One region of the Mesorhizobium sp. 113-3-9 genome, then DNA from elsewhere that is predicted to be linked to it. Evidence: riboswitches for the same ligand, from Rfam matches in the RefSeq annotation. Region 1 holds a riboswitch; the other holds the start of a gene.
The links. Region 1 has a riboswitch for cobalamin ahead of MesoLj_RS19025 (CbtB domain-containing protein). Riboswitches for the same ligand answer to the same signal wherever they lie in the genome.

Region 1 (5,943 bases):
CTCAACCGCGCCACTGATCCCGACGCACTACGTCGCCAACGCGGTGTCCAGGCACTTCTGGTCATCGTGCTGGTGCCGGCAGTGATCGGCCTTTGCGTACAGCTTGTCCTGCTCTGGTTCGTTCCCCTGGGACTGGTCGTTGCCGCCCTTCTGGCGACATCGCTTCTGTCGCAGAAGAGCCTTTACGAACATGTCGAATCCGTCGCCGACGCGCTCGATACAGGCGGGCTGGCCATGGGCCGTGTCGCCGTCTCGCGAATCGTTGGCCGCGATCCCGAGGCGCTCGACCGCGCCGCCGTCTGCCGTGCGGCGATCGAAAGCCTGGCGGAGAATTTTTCCGACGGCATCGTCGCTCCCGCCTTCTGGACCGGTGTCGGCGGGCTGGCCGGCGGAGCCGCCTACAAGGCCGCCAACACCGCCGATTCGATGATCGGCCACCGCACCCCGCGCCACGAGGCCTTCGGCTGGGCGGCGGCGCGCTTCGACGACTGGATCAACCTGCCGGCCTCTCGGCTGACGGCGCTGCTGATCGTGCTGGCGGCTTTCGTGGTCAGGGACGCCGATCCCCGCGGCGCCTGGCATGCGGTGTGGCGCGACGCGAAAAAACACCGCTCGCCCAACGCCGGCTGGCCGGAAGCGGCAATGGCGGGCGCGCTCGGTCTGGCACTGGCCGGACCGCGCAGCTATGGCGGCGTGCTGGTCGACGATGTCTTCATGGGTGAAGGCGGCCGCCGCGACGTCGACAGCGGTGACATCAGGCGGGCGCTGAAACTCTACCGCGTCGCCGACTATCTGCTGATCGCGCTGTTCGGCTTGGTCTCGGTGATCGCGGTTCTGGCGTTCTAGAACTCGATCCCTTGCTGGGCTTTCACGCCCGCCGAAAAATGGTGCTTGGTCACACCCATTTCGGTGACCAGGTCGGCCGCTTCGACCAGCGCCGGCTTGGCGTTGCGGCCAGTGACGACGACATGCAGGCCCTCGCGACGCGCTTTCAGCCCTGCAACCACCTTGTCGAGATCGAGATAGTCGTAGCGCAATGCGATATTGAGCTCGTCGAGCACGACAAGGCTGATCGACGGATCGGCGATCAGCTCCAGCGCCTTGGCCCAGGCGGCTTCGGCAGCGGCGATATCGCGCTTCAGATCCTGCGTTTCCCAGGTGAAGCCCTCGCCCATTGCGTGCCAGACGACGCGATCGCCGAAGGCAGCGAAAGCATCCTTCTCGCCCGTGTGCCACTTGCCCTTGATGAACTGGACGACGCCGACGCGCTTGCCATAGCCGAGCATGCGGAGCGCCAAACCGAACGCTGCTGTCGTCTTGCCCTTGCCCGGGCCGGTGTTGACGATCAGCAGACCCTTCTCGATCGTCTTGGCGGCCACCTCGGCGTCCTGCACCGCCTTGCGCTTGGCCATCTTGGCGCGGTGGCGCTCTTCGTCCCTGTCTTCGGTGGTCTTGCCGTCGATATCGGTCATCTCATTTCACCTTGAGCGGCAGCCCCGCCACCATCAGCAGCACCGTATCGGCGATCGCCGCGACCTGCTGGTTGAGCCGACCGGCCTCATCACGAAACCGGCGCGCCAGCGCATTATCCGGCACGATGCCTTGCCCGACTTCGTTGGATACCACGAACCACGGCCCGCGCGACCGCGACAACACATCGGCCAGCCGCCGGCATTCAACCCCAAGGTCATGGTCAGCCAGCATGTGATTGGTCAGCCACAGCGTCAGGCAGTCGACCAGCACCGGCCGGCTATCGGGCAAAGCCTCGAGCGCGCCGGCGAGGTCGAGCGGCGCATCGATGGTCGTCCAGCCCGCGCCGCGCCGCGCCCGATGCAGCGCGATGCGCTCGCGCATCTCGTCGTCATAGGCTTGCGCGGTGGCGATGTAGGTCCATGGCGAGGGCAACGCCGTCACCAGGGTTTCGGCATGCGCGCTCTTTCCCGAGCGCGCACCACCGATGATGAAGGTCAGCCTGCCGCGATCAGGCAAAGCTGTCGCGCAGGCTGGTCGCGGTGCCGGTGAAGCGTCCGCGCACCACGCCGACGACGGCGCCAAGCACCAGCCAGAACACCAGACTGGTCAGCGTCACCGCCACCACGAACTGGTGGTGCAGGCCTTCCGGGATCGGTGTCTCGAAGCTGTCGGGCTGCGGCGCGCCGACAATGTGCGGCGCCACGATCAGCAGCACGGCAAGGATGGCAAGCGGCAGCGACTTGCGGAACGCGATCAGGCCAAGCCCAATGGCGGTCGCGACCACCGTTGCCACCCACCAGATCTGCCGCTGTGTGAGGTCGGCCGCCGGCATGGCCGGCAGTTCCGGCGGCAGGCCGAGGCCGGGCGCCAGCGTGAACACGGCAAAGCCGGCCAGGCCCCAGAACACGCCCTGGCGCCAATTGCCGATGCCGCCGGCGAATTCCGAAACAGCGACCAGGATCAGCGCGAAGCCGATGCCGGTGACGACGTTGGACACCACGTTGAAGGCAAAACGCTCGAAGCCGTCGGCCGGCGCCCAGCCCTCGTCTTCGGCCGGAGCAGCCGCTGCGGCCGGAGCCGGGGTGGCAGCGCTCATGGCATTCGATGCCGCCGGCGCGGCGGAACTCATTGCGTTGCCGCTGGCTACATCAGCCGGCGCCGCGGGTGCGGCGGCATGGTCATGGCCGCCTTCGGCCTGTTCGTAGACTTCCGCCTTGAGGATCAGCGGCACAGTGGCATAGGCCTGCATGCAGGCGAGGACGACGCCGGCCACGAGCCCTGCGATCGCCGCGATGAACACGACGTTGCGAAACAGATTCATGATGTCAGATCCTCGTCAGTGGCAGGGAAACGCCATCGAATGCCGGTTGTCATGACCGGCATTGTGGACCGCATCGATATGCGAGAAGCCGACGAAGCCGATGATGAAGGTGCCGAGCAGCGCGGCGAGCGCCAGCTGCATGAAGCGCGACTGCGAGGAGACGGAGGCGCCGAGGGAGACGGAAGCGGTAGTCATGTCTTGTCCTTTCACCCTCCACCCGAGGGCATCGAAGTCAGTTTCCTGTCGCCGGCAGGTCTCCTGGCTCACGGATCAGCGCCCTTCCCCACCTTCCCGAAGACAAATCTTCAGTGGCATATGGAGAGGACTACCGCACACAGTTGCGGGGGCAGCAACGGCATTGGGCAACAAGTCAGCCCGCACCGCATTCCCTCTTGGCTCCAAAATGGAACCGACGACATCAGCGACTATAGGCAGAATCATCGCCTCCGGCAAACCAAATTCCGCCGGTAACCAGCGCGATTACGCCATGCCGGCCACATCAGCCATCATCGGCGCAACAATTGACAATTATGCCGGCCGGGTGTCGGCTGGCCACTTCACAGGAAGCCAGCCATGCAGCCCATTGCCAGCGAGCGCGATCCCTATAACGGCCTGACCCAGGCCGAACCCACCCTGCCCTCATCGGCCTATTGGGATGAAGCGGCCTATCAACTGGACCTCGATGCCATCTGGTACAAGAACTGGCTGCTGGTCTGCCGCGAGGCCGATCTGGCCCAGCCGCTGGCCTTCCGCCGATTCCGCATCGGCACGCAGGACATCATCGTGCTGCGCGACGACACCGGCGCGCTGCGTGCCTTCCACAACACGTGCCGGCATCGCGGCTCGCAGCTTTGCCAGGAGAGCGAGGGCCGGCTGAAGGCGCGGCTGATCACCTGCCCCTATCATGCCTGGTCCTATTCGCTGCGCGGCGACCTCGTGCGCGTGCCGTCGAAATCATTGCCGGACGGCTTCGACAAGGCCGACCATCCGCTCTATCGCGTCGCACTCTCGGTATGGCGCGGCTTCGTGTTCATCAATTTGCAGGAGGATGCGGCCGGCTCGGCGCAGGCATCCTTCGACCCTGCCTCCGGCAATCTCGGCAACTGGCCTCTGGAAACGCTGGTGGCGGGCCATGTGCTGCGCAAGGTGATGCACTGCAATTGGAAGATCTTTTGGGAGAACTTCAACGAGTGCCTGCATTGTCCGGGCGTCCACAAGGACCTGTCGCGGCTGGTGCCGATCTATGGCCGCGGCCTGATGAGCCGGCATGACGACCCCGAATGGACCCGCCACGCCGACAATGACGCGCCGGAGTTTTCCGGTGGTCTGCGGACGGGCGCCGAAACCTGGTCGAGCGACGGCAAGACCCATGGGCCGATCTTCTCGGGATTGACACCGGCCGAACGCGCCGCCGGCCAGACCTACGCCACCAGCCTGCCCTCGATGTTCATCGTCGGCCATGTCGACTATGTCAGGACCGTCCGGCTGGTACCGCTCGGGCCGGAACAGACGGAACTTGTCGCCGAATGGCTGTTCGCGCCCGAGGCGCTGGCCGCGACCGACATCGACAACATCATCGCCTTCGGCACACAGGTGCTGGAGGAGGATGCGGCGATCTGCGAGGTCAACCAGAAAGGCCTGCGCTCGATGCGCCACGCCGCCGGCGTGCTGATGCCGGAGGAATATGAACTGCACCGCTTCCACAACTGGGTGCGCGAGCGCCACGCGGCACTTTCACCGTGATCCTCACAGCGACTTCGGCAGATAGCGCCAGGTCACGAAGCCGCACGCCGCCGCCAGCAGGCTGAGCGTGACGAACACCGACCCCAGCCCGAAGAAGATCAGCACCACCGAATAGACAAGCGGCGGCGTCAGTTCGGAAAAATCGAGATAGGTGCGATAGACCGCAGCCATCTGCGGCCGTTCATAAGATCGTACAGAACGCATGAAGGCGGTCGAGCCCAAGGCATCGAGCGCGATGGTGAAGAACGCGCCACCAAGCAGGAAAGCGCCGGTCAGCAATGGCGCGGTCGCGCCCACCGTGCCCGCGGCCAGCAGCATGGCCGACATGGCGAAATAGGCAAATGTCATGGTGCGCCGGCCGCCAAAGCGTTTTCCAGCCTTGCCCCAGAAGATCGCCATGAACAAAAGCGCATTGCCGGCCGAGACAAGGAGGCCGCCGGCGATATCGCCCTGCCCGGTGATCACCATGAACAGCGGCCCATAGACGAAGAACGTCGTCCAGAAGCAGGAGCGGCCGAAGGCGATCAGCCAGGCGAGCCTCAATCTGGGCTGCGCGACGAAGCGGCCGATATTGGCGAGCGGATTGGCCGGCCGGGTCTTGCCGGGCCGGATAGACTGGTTGTCGCCCAGCCGATAGGTCCAGAACAGCGCCAGCAAGGCCAGCGCGAACACCGCCACCGCGCCATGCGCCGCATAGATGCCGAAGCGTGTATAGAGGAAGATGCCGAGCGTCGGCCCGCCGGTCCAGGCGACCATCGACCACGCCATGCGCAGCGATTCGGCCTGCATGAAGTCGGTCTTGCGGATGTGGTCCATGATGTAGAGATTGAGGGTGATCGACAGCGCGCTGGCGCCCATCACCCGGCACAGCATCCCGGCCAGTTGCCCGGCAAGCGTATGGGTGACGAAGAACAGCGAGCCGATGGCGAGCAGGCAGGCGCCCGCCGTATAGACCCAGCGCCGGGCAAAGCGGCGGATCAGCATCGGCATGAACAAGGTCACCGACAGGCCGAGCAGCGCCACGATGGTGTAGAGGATCGAGACGATCTGCTCGTTGTGCAGGATCTCGTAGGCCTGGATCGGGATGACGCTCGACACCGTGGCGCGGGCAAAGGACTCCACCGCGTAGAGCGAGGCGAAGGTGCGCGCATCCGCGGCCTTGAGGGCCGGGAGCCAGATCGGATGGCGCACATGGGTGGACATTGCTTCCCCAAAGCAGAATCACCGGCCAAATCCTGCCTTGGTCATCCCCGGGCGATTAAGAGGAAACCGACCCGTTACCGGCCAAAAGCGAAGCCGGTCAAAGGCTTCCCGGCTCTGGCCTAAAGCGTCGCTTGATCCACCCCCTGGCCTTCTTCTGTCCCGTCCAACCGTGATAGTCCTCAGGCGGGGCTGAATCAGATCGC
Region 2 (5,943 bases), 3.5 Mb from region 1:
CCGCCATTGTGGCTCATCTCGACGGCACCGGAGACTTTCTTCACCTTGCAGGTTCCGCAAAGGCCGAATTCGCAGGCCGCGGGTATCCGCACGCCGGAGGCACGCGCTGTCTGCAGCACGGTCTGGCCGGCGACGCATTCGGCGTCGACGTCCGAAAGCGCGAAGCGGATCGGCGTTGCGGCCTCGACGGGAACGGCCACGCCATCCTGCGGCGGCGTTGCGAACGGCGCCGGGATTTCCTCCACCGCAGGTGCGGCAAAGCTTTCCTGGTGGTATTTCGTCATGTCGAAACCGGCGGCTTCCAGCATGCCGCGCACGGCGCGCATGAAAGGGTCCGGACCACAGCAGAAGATCTCGCGTTCACGGAAATCGGGCGCCAGCAATGGCAGCCGGATGGCGTCGATGCGCCCCATATGGCCATACCAGCCCTCGCGGCTTGACCGCTCCTCGATCATGAAGCCCAGCGACAGGCCCGGCATATGACTGCCGAGCAGTTCGAGCTCCTTGCGGAAAATGATCTCTTCGGCGCGACGCGCGCAATTGACGAAGCCGACATCGGTCCATGGCGCGCAGTCGTTCAGCCAGCGCAGCATCGACATCATCGGCGTCACGCCGGAACCGGCCGAGATGAACAGGTATTTGGCCGCCGGATGGCTGTGCAGTGAAAAGTCGCCGCTCGGCCCATAGGCCTTGACGTGCGAACCGGGCACGAGGTGATCGAACATCCAGCGCGTGCCGATGCTGCCGGCCTGCGCCTTCACCGTGACCGCGATCGAGAAGGGCCGCGACGGCGAGGAGGACAGCGTATAGGTGCGCATCAGCGGCCCGTCCGGCGCAGGCAGCTCCAGCGTCACGAACTGGCCCGGCTTGTAGCGGAACCAGGTCTGGTTGTCGGATCGGAAAGTGAAGGTCTTGACGTCAGGCGCCTCGTCGCTGACGCCGATCACTTCCAGCACCTGCAGCCTGTCGTTCCAGGGGGCCATCTGATCGAGATGGCGATAGAGGCCAAGGTCGGTCATCGCATTCATCCCTCAACCTCTCAGGCGACGCTGCGCAACGCCGGCCGGCCGCCTTCGGCGAGGCGCGGACCGATGAAGCGGGCGTACCAGTCGACGAACTGGATCACGCCGCCCTCGTGAAGCTCCGAATAGGGGCCGGGCTCATAGGCCGGCGACAGGATGCCGAGGGCATTTTCCTCGACGATGCGGCGGTCCTGATCGTTGGTCTCGGTCCACACATGGGTGAGCTCGGCAAGATCGTAATCGACGCCCTCGACCGCATCCTTATGCACCAGCCATTTGGTCGTCACGGCGGTTTCGGTGGCGCTGATCGGTAGCACGCGGAAGGTGACGGCATGGTCGATGAGGATATGATTCCAGGTCGTCGGGTAGTGATAGTGCATCAATGTGCCGATACGGTCGGCCGAGACGCTGTCGGAGAGGTTCTTCTTCACCGCCCGCTTGCCGTTCATCGTGTAGCTGACCGCATCGCGCAGCAGCGGCGCCCGGGTGGCGCGGTATTGCCCCGCCGGGTCGATGCGGAACTTGCTCGGCAGGCCGGCCGCTTCGCATTTGGCCCAGTGCGCCAGCATCTCCGGATCGCTGTCGGCGCCTTGCACGCCGGTCACGGTCGGTGCTTCCGGGAAGGTTTTGCACAGCTCCGGGTGATTGCCCGCGCAGTGATAGCACTCGCGGTTGTTTTCCCAGACGAGCTTCCAATTGCCCTTTTCGACGATGGTGCTCTCGAAGGCGATCTTTGCCTCGCTGAGTCGGTGCGGCTTGAGATAGGGTTCGATCATCGCCCGCATCGGGGCGAAGTCGGCTGGATCCTTCGCCAGGCAGATGAAGATGTAGCCGGCGACGCTCTCGCAGGCGACCGGCTTCAGCCCGAACTGGCTCTTGTCGAAGCCGTCGGCCATCTGGCGGGCAAACAGGAGGCGACCGTCGAGCTCATAGGTCCACTGGTGATAGGGACAGACCAGTTTGGCGGCCGTGCCCTTGTCCGTGTTGCAGACCCTGCTGCCGCGATGGCGGCAGGAATTGTGGAAGGCGTTGATCTTGCCCTGCTGATCGCGCACCAGCACGACCGGGTAGTCGCCGATCTGTACGGTGATGAAGCTGCCGGGCTTGGGCAATTCGCAATCATGGCCGATGAAAAGCCAGTCGCGGTACCAGATCAGCTCCATGTCGAGCTTGAAATAGTCCGGGTCGGTGTAGAAAGGCTGCTCGAGCGAGAAACCCTCTCTGCGGCTGCTCAAGAGCCTCAGCATATCGTTGCGCACATCCATGTCCTGTCCTCGTGTTTAAGGACTGACTATGGTGGTGATGGAGGAAGGATCGGATGCAGTCCCGGCGAAGCGCCGGTCATGCACTATCCACCTCTTGACCGCCCACCGCGATCAGTCGAGTTCAAAAATCTCGGGCTGGTTTCCGGGCTCTGGAGTGTCCTTTCGGACGGTCGCGACACCTTCCCAGGCTTTCGCCCAGTGGTCTCCCGTTGCGACTTGAACTCCACCACCGTTGCGGGGGCAGCGCCGGACTTTGACCGGCTTCCCAATTCTCCGCCCCGTCGTCACGAAGCGGCACCTGAGATGGCCATGATCTAATCACGACAGCGCATGCGACATCGGCATGAAAGCGACATCGCATCCATGTGGCGCGACACGCTTCAGCAACGATCGAGTCAGGAAGAACGGCCACGAAACGCGTCTCGGTGACGACGATGCCGGCTATCGAAATCGCCCCGGAACCGAAGCAAAAAGGGTTAACGGTTTCGAAAAGTGACTATTAGCAGATTCTAAAATCGAACCGAACGGTTCGTTTCTGTTGACGGTGCGTACAGCACGCTGTGAACGCTGAGCCTTCGATACATCAGGTGATCGTATTGCTGGTTTTATCTAATCGATTGATATCAAAAAGAAAAATGTTTGCAGTGGAATGCCTTGGTACAATTTCAAGTGGTGGATTCTTGGTCCACACGGAACAACTTCGTGATTGGAAACGGCCACATGGCTTTCCCACATCGGGGCTGTCCGAACGACGCGATTTTAATCCCAAGACACGCCGCTAGACGGACGGGAAAATACTGGAGTACCAAAAATGAAAAAGATTGTTCTCACTGCCGCCGCCCTTCTGGCCATTTCCGGCAGCGCCTTCGCTGGTAGCGATCACTATGGTTCGAATGCCGCTGCAGCCACTGCTGCCGTCGACAATTCGTACACCGCTTCGACCAAGAAGTCGGAACCGGCTGCTCAGGCGCCTGTCACGGGTGCCGATCGCAACCTCTTCGGCAACAACTAACAGTCGATTTCCAGCAGGCGGTGGCCCTGGCTTGCCGCCTTGGCGGAACTCGAAGAATTCAGGAGACTTGAAATGAAGAAGATCATCCTTGCTGCCGCCGCTGTTCTGGCTATCTCCGGCAGCGCCTTCGCCGGCAGCGACAACTACGGCTCCAATGGCGCCAACCAGCCCGCTGTCACTTCGACCGACAGCTCGTACACCGCTTCGATCAAGAAGTCGGAACCGGCTGCCCAGACACCTGTCCAGGGTGCCGACCGCAACCTCTTCGGCCACTAACGGCCGATTCTCCGGGGTGGCGGGCCTGCCTGCCGTCCCGTTGAAACTTGAAATTCAGGAGACTTGAAATGAACAAGATCATCATCGCCGCCGCCGCCGTTCTGGCTCTCTCGGGCAGCGCTTTCGCCGGAAGTGACAACTTCAACTCCAATGGCGCCAACCAGCCTGCCGCGACTTCTGTCGACAACTCGCGCACGGCTTCGATCCGCAACGGCGATTCGCCCGTCTACAAGCTGCTCAATTCGTCGGGCGATGTGCAGAAGTCCGCGCCCCAGGGCGCCGACCGGAACCTCTTCGGCCACTAACAGCCAAAGTCGATCGTAAAAGAGAGCGGCGGGCCTTGCCCGCCGCTCTTTTTGTTTCTGCCGTCAAGACGGCTTCTTAAGCGGCCTTTGCTTCCGCTTCATGCAGCGCGAAGGACCGCCCGTCCGTGTCGAAGATATGCAAGTCCTCGGCATTGGCGGTCAGCCGCAGCGTCGAGCCGCGCTTGACCTCGACATTGCCCGGCAGCTTGGTCACCAGTGGCAGGTCGGCGCGGCCGATGTCGACATAGACCAGTTGAACCTCGCCGAGCTGCTCGACGTAATCGACCGTTCCCTCGAACAGATAGTCCGCGCCGGTGGCGATGATCAGGTCCTCCGGCCGCACGCCGAAGCTTACAGCCGCACCCTTCGCCGAGGCCGGCGTCGTGATCGGCACCGTAGCCTTGCGCCCGCCGACATGGCTGACGACGGTCGGGCTGCCTGATTTGTCGATCGTCGCCGGCAGGATGTTCATGGCCGGCGAGCCGATGAACTGGGCGACGAACAGATTGCCGGGCTTCTTGTAGAGATCCATCGGCGTGCCGACCTGCTCGATGTGGCCATCCTTGAGCACCACGATGCGATCGGCCAGCGTCATCGCCTCGACCTGGTCGTGGGTGACGTAGATCATGGTCGTGTTGGGCATCGATTCCTTGAGCTTGGCGATCTCGATGCGCGTGGCGACGCGCAGTGCGGCGTCAAGGTTCGACAGCGGCTCGTCGAACAGGAACACTTTCGGATTGCGCACGATGGCGCGGCCGATGGCGACGCGCTGGCGCTGGCCACCCGACATCGCCTTGGGCAGCCGGTCGAGATATTTGGTCAGCTGCAGGATTTCCGCCGCCTGGCGCACGCGGCGGTCGATCTCGGCCTTGTTCTCCTTGCCGATCTTCATCGAGAACGCCATGTTGTCGTAGACGGTCATGTGCGGATAGAGCGCATAGGACTGGAACACCATGGCGATGCCGCGCTTCGACGGCGGCACGTTGTTGACGACCTCGCCGTCGATCTTGAGCTCACCCGAGGTGATTTCCTCGAGCCCGGCGATCGAGCGCAGCAAGGTCGACTTGCCGCAGCCCGACGGACCGACGAAGACGATGAATTCGCCCGATTTGATATCGAGGTCGATGCCGTGGAGAATGTTGAGATTGCCGTAGGACTTCTTCACTTGTCTCAGATTGACATCGGCCATTGGTTTCCTCCCAGTGATCTCTCAAAAAGATTCAGTCGATGCGCCCGAACCAGGCGCCGTAACCACCAAGTTCGATCGAACCGGTGCTCGCCTGCCCGGAAAACCCGTGTCCCGGCAAGGGTTGCAGTGATGATCCGCCAAGGTCGACCTTGGCCGGCTTGGCGCCGAGGTTGAAGACGCAGACGACTTGCTCATTGCCCGCCCGGCGCGTGAACGCGACAGTGTCGCCCTCGCTTTCGATGAAAGTGATATCGCCCTTGGCCAGCGCCGGATGGGCACGGCGGAAGGTGAGGAAGCGCCGGTAGTGTTCGAGCAGCGAAGCCTGGTCGCCCTGCTGGACATTGACCGCTTGCGCCAGATGTTTTGCCGGCACCGGCAGCCACGGCTTTGCCTGGGAGAAGCCGCCATTCGTGGCGTTGCCATCCCACACCATGGGCGTGCGGCAGCCGTCGCGGCCCTTGAATTCCGGCCAGAAGCGGATGCCATAGGGATCTTGAAGATCCTCGAAGCGCAATTCGGCTTCGCCGAGCCCGAGCTCCTCGCCCTGATAGATGCAGACCGAGCCGCGCAGCGACATCAGCAATGCCGAGATGACCTTGAGATAGGCGGTCGGGTCGGCCTCGTCGGCAGCCCAGCGCGAGGCCGGGCGCATCACGTCATGGTTGGAAAACGCCCAGCACGACCAGCCGTCGCTGGCGACCTTGCCGAAGGCTTCCAGCACCGAGCGGACCTTGGCCGCGCTGATCTTTTCCGGCGCCAGGAAGTCAAAGGAATAGCACATGTGCACGCGCTTGCCGCCGGCGGTATAGGCGGCCACGACTTCCAGCCCGCGCTGCGAATCGCCGACTTCGCCGACCGCGGCGGTCGCCGGATA

Region 2: another riboswitch for cobalamin. It lies ahead of MesoLj_RS01975 (aromatic ring-hydroxylating oxygenase subunit alpha); the one in region 1 lies ahead of MesoLj_RS19025 (CbtB domain-containing protein).

The regions. Positions count from the first base shown of each region.
Region 1 covers NZ_AP023246.1:3,923,695-3,929,637, reverse strand. The annotation lists gene cbiB (adenosylcobinamide-phosphate synthase CbiB) at 1-846, shown strand, start outside; gene cobO (cob(I)yrinic acid a,c-diamide adenosyltransferase) at 843-1,472, opposite strand; gene cobU (bifunctional adenosylcobinamide kinase/adenosylcobinamide-phosphate guanylyltransferase) at 1,474-1,989, opposite strand; gene MesoLj_RS19030 (CbtA family protein) at 1,982-2,794, opposite strand; gene MesoLj_RS19025 (CbtB domain-containing protein) at 2,810-2,989, opposite strand; cobalamin riboswitch at 3,026-3,223, opposite strand; gene MesoLj_RS19020 (aromatic ring-hydroxylating oxygenase subunit alpha) at 3,368-4,537, shown strand; gene MesoLj_RS19015 (MFS transporter) at 4,541-5,740, opposite strand.
Region 2 covers NZ_AP023246.1:435,158-441,100, reverse strand. The annotation lists gene MesoLj_RS01980 (hybrid-cluster NAD(P)-dependent oxidoreductase) at 1-1,019, opposite strand, end outside; gene MesoLj_RS01975 (aromatic ring-hydroxylating oxygenase subunit alpha) at 1,040-2,287, opposite strand; cobalamin riboswitch at 2,404-2,604, opposite strand; gene MesoLj_RS01970 (DUF680 domain-containing protein) at 3,099-3,299, shown strand; gene MesoLj_RS01965 (DUF680 domain-containing protein) at 3,372-3,575, shown strand; gene MesoLj_RS01960 (DUF680 domain-containing protein) at 3,644-3,880, shown strand; gene MesoLj_RS01955 (ABC transporter ATP-binding protein) at 3,957-5,069, opposite strand; gene bglA (beta-galactosidase BglA) at 5,101-5,943, opposite strand, start outside.